3 regions of the Streptomyces sp. Root1310 genome follow, and region 2 is predicted to be linked to each of the others. Evidence: riboswitches for the same ligand, from Rfam matches in the RefSeq annotation. Region 2 holds a riboswitch; each other region holds the start of a gene.
What was found. A riboswitch is a leader RNA that binds a small molecule or an ion and turns the genes downstream of it on or off. The one in region 2 is predicted to bind cobalamin.
Positions count from the first base shown of each region.

Region 1: it holds a riboswitch for cobalamin, as region 2 does, so the genes downstream of both, ASD48_RS14520 (energy-coupling factor ABC transporter permease) here and ASD48_RS35810 (iron chelate uptake ABC transporter family permease subunit) in region 2, are expected to answer to the same signal.
Region 3: it holds a riboswitch for cobalamin, as region 2 does, so the genes downstream of both, ASD48_RS24825 (CbtB-domain containing protein) here and ASD48_RS35810 (iron chelate uptake ABC transporter family permease subunit) in region 2, are expected to answer to the same signal.

Region 1 is NZ_LMEQ01000005.1:181,499-183,751, forward strand. Features, by position in the region: gene ASD48_RS14515 (energy-coupling factor ABC transporter substrate-binding protein) at 1-365, opposite strand, end outside; gene ASD48_RS14520 (energy-coupling factor ABC transporter permease) at 362-1,069, opposite strand; cobalamin riboswitch at 1,099-1,283, opposite strand; gene ASD48_RS14525 (SpoIIE family protein phosphatase) at 1,496-2,253, shown strand, end outside.
Region 2 is NZ_LMEQ01000032.1:618,641-620,893, reverse strand. Features, by position in the region: gene ASD48_RS35815 (HipA family kinase) at 1-623, opposite strand, end outside; cobalamin riboswitch at 783-907, shown strand; partial or broken gene ASD48_RS35810 (iron chelate uptake ABC transporter family permease subunit) at 985-1,371, shown strand; partial or broken gene ASD48_RS42850 (ABC transporter ATP-binding protein) at 1,375-1,902, shown strand; gene ASD48_RS35805 (cobalt-precorrin-6A reductase) at 1,938-2,253, opposite strand, start outside.
Region 3 is NZ_LMEQ01000023.1:150,567-152,819, reverse strand. Features, by position in the region: gene ASD48_RS24830 (enoyl-CoA hydratase/isomerase family protein) at 1-970, shown strand, start outside; cobalamin riboswitch at 1,029-1,176, shown strand; gene ASD48_RS24825 (CbtB-domain containing protein) at 1,213-1,434, shown strand; gene ASD48_RS24820 (CbtA family protein) at 1,460-2,221, shown strand.

The DNA of each region.
Region 1 (2,253 bases), on a different contig from region 2:
TGCGGCGTTGTCGGGGTCGTCGCCGTCGAGGTCGTCGATGGTGTGGTGTCCCGCTGTGCCAGGGCCCGGAGTTCGCCCTGCCGCCGTCCCCGGTGCAGACCGAAGTAGTAGGCGAGGACCCCCGCGCCGAGGGCCGCCTGGAGGGCGAACAGCGCCGACTCGATGTCGCCGGACGGCGGCTCGTACAGGGGCGAGAACCAGGGTTCGTAGTCCGGCCGGATCTCGGTGATCGCCGTCTCCGCCTCCGCGTCGGCGCCCGTGAACGGCTCCTCCTTGTGGTCGCCGAGCCCGAGGGCCAGCGGCAGGACGGCCAGCGCGGCCACCACGAACAGCAGCAGGGCGTTGATCTTCGCGTTACGGCTCACCGGGCCACCGCCTCGGTCTCGGCACCGGAGTTGGTCCGGCCGCCGGTCACGAGCACGCCCAGCCTGGTCAGTTCACCCTTGCTGGACTGGGTCAGCAGCCGCATCACGAACACCGTGAGGAGCCCCTCGCTGACCGCGAGCGGGAGCTGGGTCACGGCGAAGATGGAGCCGAACTTGCCGAGCGCGCCCAGGAATCCGCTGCCCGGGTCCGGGAAGGCGAGCGCCAGCTGCACGCTGGTGACGCAGTAGGTGGACAGGTCGGCCACGAACGCGCCGAAGAACACCGTGACCATCAGCGGCACGGAGAACCGCCGCAGCAGCCGGTAGACCGCGTATCCGGCCCAGGGGCCGACGACGGCCATCGAGAAGACGTTGGCGCCGAGCGTCGTCAGGCCGCCGTGGGCGAGCAACAGCGCCTGGAAGAGCAGGGTGATGGTGCCCAGCACCGCCATGATCGGCGGCCGGAACAGGATGGCGCCGAGCCCCGTGCCGGTGGGGTGTGAGCAACTCCCGGTCACCGAAGGAAGTTTCAGCGCGGACAGGACGAACGTGAAGGCCCCGGAGGCGCCGAGGAGCAGGGTGCTCTCGGGGTGCTCCCTGACCTCACGGGTGAGTGACCGTACTCCGTGGACGACGAATGGCGCGGATGCGACGCCCCAGGCGATCGCATGCGCCGGAGGCAGAAAACCCTCGGCTATGTGCATGGCTGAGCAGACCCTCTCCAGCACCTCGTGGATGGTTGACGTGCCTTGGCCGGTCTCCTGGCTCACGGGTACCACCGCCCGTGCTCCGCCTTCCCGGGTCCCGAGGACCCAGTGGCTGCCCGCGAGGGCCGGAGCCGGACTTCCCGATCACAGTGGCGAGGGCCGCACCGGCATCACACCGGATTTCCCGTTCACCAAGGCGTGGTGACAGTAGTGCCCACACAGACGCGCTGACAAGCGGCGATGCGGGGCGCGAGGACGGCGGACGACGGCTCACCCCGGCGCACGGCCGCCGTCCGCGGGCTCGACGAAATGCCGGGTCCGCACGGTCGGCGTAGGGTCCGCCGTAGGGGTGACGGCCCTCGGTGCCCGGGGGCATGCCCGTCGTTCGGCGAGCGCCCCCTGCGCTGCGGGGAAGGTGAGAGTGTGCCGGATGCTGCCGCTGCCGGGTCGGGTGGGGGCTGGGGTCCGGAGTCCCTGGACAAGGTCCTGGCCGAGGGCATGAAGGAGACCGTCGCGTCCGTGACCGCCGTGTATCTGCCGGCGGCCGACGAGCCGGTGCTGCGGCTCGCGGTACTGGGCGGTCTCCCCTGGGAGATCTCCCTGCCCTGGGCGCGAGTGGCGCTGACGGCCGCGTCGCCGGTGTCCGACGCCGTGCGGGAGCGACGCCTGGTGTGGGTCGGCGGCGCGGAGGAGATGGCCCGCCGCTATCCGCGTCTGTCGCTCGTCGTGCCGTACCGCTTCTCGCTGGCCGCCGCCCCGATCACCACTGGCGAGGAGGTCTGGGGCGGGTTGGTGCTCCACTGGCCCGCCTCGCACCCCCCGCAGCTGAGCGTGCGCGAACGCGAGGCCGTGACCGGCCTCTGCGTCCGTCTGGCCCGGTTCCTGGGACGGGCGGCCGCCGACGGACACCCCGTACGGGCCGGCGGGGTGCCACGGGTGCTGCCGCCGCTCCGGGCCCGGCCGGCCGAAGCCGCGCAGGCGCAGTCCGCCGTCGAATTCGCCGAGCGGTTCCCCGGCGGGTGCTGCTCGCTGGACGTGGACGGCCGCATCACCTTCGCGACCACCACGGCCGCCCGGCTGCTCGGCTCCGCCGTGCCCGACCTGCTCGGCACCAAGCCCTGGGAGGCGCTGCCCTGGCTCGACGACCCGATCGCCGAGGACAGCTACCGGGCGGCCATGAT
Region 2 (2,253 bases):
TCGGTCACCCGGGGCGCCAGCTCGGCGTCGGCCGCCCGGGTGTCCGGGGCGCAGCGGCCGAGGGCGTGATGGCGGAAGTCGTAGCGCTTCTCGGGGTCGGCGCCGTCCCAGCGGTGGTGGAAGACGAGGGCGGCGCCGTGGTCGATGAGCCAGAGCCGGGGCGGGACCGTGCCGAACGTCGGCCAGACCATCAGGTTGGAGCTGTGGACCGTCCGGTCGACGTTGACGGTCAGGGCGTCCAGCCAGACGATCCTCCCGGCCTCCAGCGGCTCCACCGGGAAGACCTCGGCGACCTCCGGCGTGAAGTCCTCCGCACCCGGCAGGAAGTCCATCCCGAGGTTGACCCCCGCGCTCGCGGCGTGCAGGTCCCGTACCTCCTGGTGCGGTTCCGCAGCGGCGATCGCCGGGTCGAAGCGGACCAGGACCAGTTCGGGAAAGCGCAGCCCGAGGGCGCGCGCCAGCTCGCCCACGATCACCTCGGCGACGAGCGCCTTGCGGCCCTGCGCGGAGCCCGTGAACTTCACGACGTAGGTGCCCAGGTCGTCGGCCTCGACGACGGCGGGCACGGAGCCGCCCGCCCGCAGCGGAGCCACGTAGCGGGTCGCCGTGACCTCGGTCAACATGACTCTCTCCCTCTGGCCTGAAGGAGCATAGTAACCAGGCCCGACAGCCGGCGAACGGGGCCGAGCCGGCGCGCGCGGAGGCCCGCGGGCGGCCTCCGCGGCTGTGGTAGCTCGCCCAGGCCGGTCGAACCCATGTGCGCACGCGAGTGTGTACGGGTCAGGGAATCCGGTGCGAATCCGGAGCTGACGCGCAGCGGTGAGGGCGACGGGCGGGGCACGGCCACCGGACGGCGTACGCGGTCCGGGAAGGCGCCTCGTCCGGGTGACCCCGAGTCCAAGGACCTGCTGGCGACCCCCGCAGCCGGGAGACGGCCGGGGGAGCACCGTACGACCGGGCTTCGCGCTTGAGCCCCCGACGCGGCTGACGGTCTGCCTCGGTCACGCCAGGACCCTGGACGCGTTCGCCTTCGGGCAGGACGCGACCCTCTGCCTCGGGGTCTCCGTGGCCCGCACCCGTCTGGTACTGCTGTGCACGACCGCGCTGCTCACAGCCACCCTGGTGAGCTCGGCCGGGGCGATCGGCTTCGTCGGCCCGGTGCTCCCGCACGCCGCACGGGTCCTCACCGGCCCCGGCCGCACCCGGCTGCTGCCCGCCACCGCCCTGACCGGCGCGGTGTTCCTGGTCTGGGTCGACACCCTCGCCCGCACCGTGCTCGACCCCCAGGAGGTGCCGGTGGGCGTGGTGACCTCCCTCATCGGCGTCCCGGCTTTCGTCGCCGCGCTGTACCGCGCGAAGGAGACCCGATGACAGCGCATCGCCGTCGTCGAGCAACAGGCCGACACCCCACTCGCGTTGAACGTCCACGACGTCGTACGCCTCGGCCGCGTCCCGCACCGCCGCGCCTGGGCCGCCACCGCCGCCGACGAGGAGGCCGTCCGCTCCGCGCTCGCGCGCACCGGGCTCGCCGACAAGGCCCACCGGCCCTGGCACTCCCTCTCCGGTGGCGAGCGCCAGCGCGTCCAGATCGCCCGCGCCCTGGCCCAGGAACCCCGCGAACTCCTCCTGGACGAACCCACCAACCACCTCGACATCCGGCACCAGCTCGCCCTGCCGGCCCTGATCACCGAACTGCGGGTCACCAGCGTCGTCGCGCTGCACGACCTCAACCTCGCCGCGATGTACTGCGACCGGCTCGTCGTCCTCGAGGAGGGGCGCGTGGTGGCCTGCGGCAGCCCGCGCGACGTCCTCACCGAGGCGCCCGTCGCCGACGTCCACGGCGTCCGGGCCGCCGTCACGGCCGACGGCCCCGACGGCCGCCCGCACATCCGCTTCCTGGGCGCCGCGCCGACTCCTGACGCGGCATCGGCGCGCGGCTACTCCCCTGCCCGTGCGGCGTTCCGGATCCATTCACGGGCCTGCTCCGGCGTGGCCGCGACCCGGACCCCCGCGGGGACCGGCGGTCTGCGCACCACGACCACGGGCAGCCCCGCCGCCCGAGCGGCGGTCAGTTTCGGGGCGGTGGCCGCTCCCCCGCTGTCCTTGGTCACGACGACGTCGATCCGGTGGCGGCGCAGCAGTTCGCGCTCCCCGTCGAGCGTGAAGGGTCCCCGGTCGAGCAGTACCTCCATGCGGGACGGGACCGGCGCCTCGGGTGCCTCGACCGACCGTACGAGGAACCACAGGTCGTCC
Region 3 (2,253 bases), on a different contig from region 2:
CGCGCTGACGGCGTGGGAGCGCGACCCGGACGTCGAGACCGTCGTCATCTCCGGCGCGGGGGAGCGCGGCCTGTGCGCGGGCGGAGACATCCGCGCCGTCCACGACGACGCCCGCGACGGCACCGCCTCGGCCGCCTTCTGGCGCGACGAGTACCACCTCAACGCCCGCATCGCCCGTTACCCCAAGCCCTACGTCGCCCTGATGGACGGCATCGTGATGGGAGGCGGTGTCGGTGTCTCCGCGCACGGCAGCGTCCGGGTCGTCACCGAGCGGTCGCGGATCGCGATGCCCGAGACCGGCATCGGCTTCGTACCGGACGTCGGCGGCACCCACCTGCTCGCCCGTGCCCCGGGCGAACTGGGCACCCATCTCGCCCTGACGGGTGCGCAGATCGGCGCCGGGGACGCGATGGAGTGCGGGCTCGCCGACCACTACGTGCCGTCCGCCTCGCTCCGGCAGCTGGCCGACGACCTCGCCGCCCTGCCCGTCCGGGAAGCCCTGGACCGTCATGTACAGCCCGTGCCTGCAGGCGAGTTGGCCGACCGGCGGGCGTGGATCGACAGCTGTTACGCGGCCGACTCCGTCGAGGAGATCGTCCGACGGCTGTTCGCCCACGGCGACCCGGCGGCCAAGGAGGCCGCGGAGACCCTCCTGACCAGGTCGCCCACCTCGCTCAAGGTGACCCTGGCCGCCCTGCGCCGAGCCCGGCGGCTCGACTCGCTGGAACGGGTGCTGGAACAGGAGTACCGGGTCTCCTGCGCCGCTCTGAGCACGCCCGACCTGGTCGAGGGCATCCGCGCCCAGGTCATCGACAAGGACCGCGACCCGCGTTGGTCGCCGGCCACCCTCGCCGGGGTCACCGCGGCCGACGTCGAGCGCTTCTTCACCCCGCTCGGCGAGCGCGAACTCGGGCTCGCCCCAACCGACACCACCGCGGAGGGGGTTCACCGGGCGGGACCTTCGTCGTGATCCGGGCCACCTGGCCGTGGAGAGCGGAATCACGCCAGGTGGGGCGCTATTGGCCAGGGGCCCGACACGCGGTACCGTCGCTCTGATATCGACGACGGCGAGACGGAAGCCGGTGAGAACCCGGCACGGTCGCGCCACTGTGGACGGTGTACCCCGAAGGGGCACGCACCGCGAGTCAGACCCGTGGCCGTCGTCATGTGCACCACCGAGATGGGACGCGAACTCCCAGAGGAGGTCCTGCCATGGCGCAGCATGTCGCCCGGCCGACTACCACCACGCCCGTCGTACCCGCCAAGTTGCCGCTGAAGGACATCGCCCCGTGGGCGGTCTTCTTCGGCGTCCTGATGCTGGTCCTGCTGTACTTCGTCGGCGCGGAGCAGGGCGCGACAGCCGTCGTCTCCGGCGAGGACGTTCACGAGTGGGTGCACGACGCCCGCCACCTGCTCGGCTTCCCCTGCCACTGATCCCGAGGGGAACCCCGCCACACCCATGAACTCCGCAACGGTAAGAAACCTCCTCGTGCGGGGCATGCTCGCCGGCCTCGGTGCCGGCGTGCTCGCCCTGATCGTCGCCTACTTCCTCGGTGAGCCGAACGTCGACGGCGCGATCGGCTTCGAGGAGTCCCACGCCGCGGGCCACGAGCACCACGAGGTGGAACTCGTCTCCCGCAGCCTCCAGTCCACCGCCGGCCTCGCCACCGGCGTGCTGATCTACGGGGTGGCCTTCGGCGGCATCGCCGCCCTCGCCTTCTGCTTCGCCCTCGGCCGCGTAGGCCGCTTCGGCCCCCGGGCCACGGCACTTCTGCTGTCGGGGACCGCCCTCGCCGCCGTGTACGTCGTGCCGTTCCTGAAATACCCGGCGAACCCGCCCGCGGTCGGCGACCCCGACACCATCGGCAAGCGCACCACCCTGTACTTCCTGATGATGGTGCTCAGCGTGCTGCTCGCGGTCGCCGCGGTGATCCTCGGCAAGCGGCTCGCACCGAGGCTGGGGACCTGGAACGCCACCGTCGCGGCCGTCCTCGGTTTCGTGCTGGTCGTCGGGCTGGCCTACGAGTTCCTGCCCGCCGTCAACGAGGTGCCGAGCGACTTCCCGGCCGCCCTGCTGTGGCGGTTCCGGCTGTCCGCCCTCGCCATGCAGGTCACGCTGTGGGCAGGCTTCGGCCTCGTCTTCGGCGAACTGGCCGAACGGCTGCTGCACCCCAGGCGCGCCACGGTGACCGCGGGCACGCCGGTGGCCGCCCCGCACTGACCCGCCGACCGGAGGGACGATCCGGTGAGAGG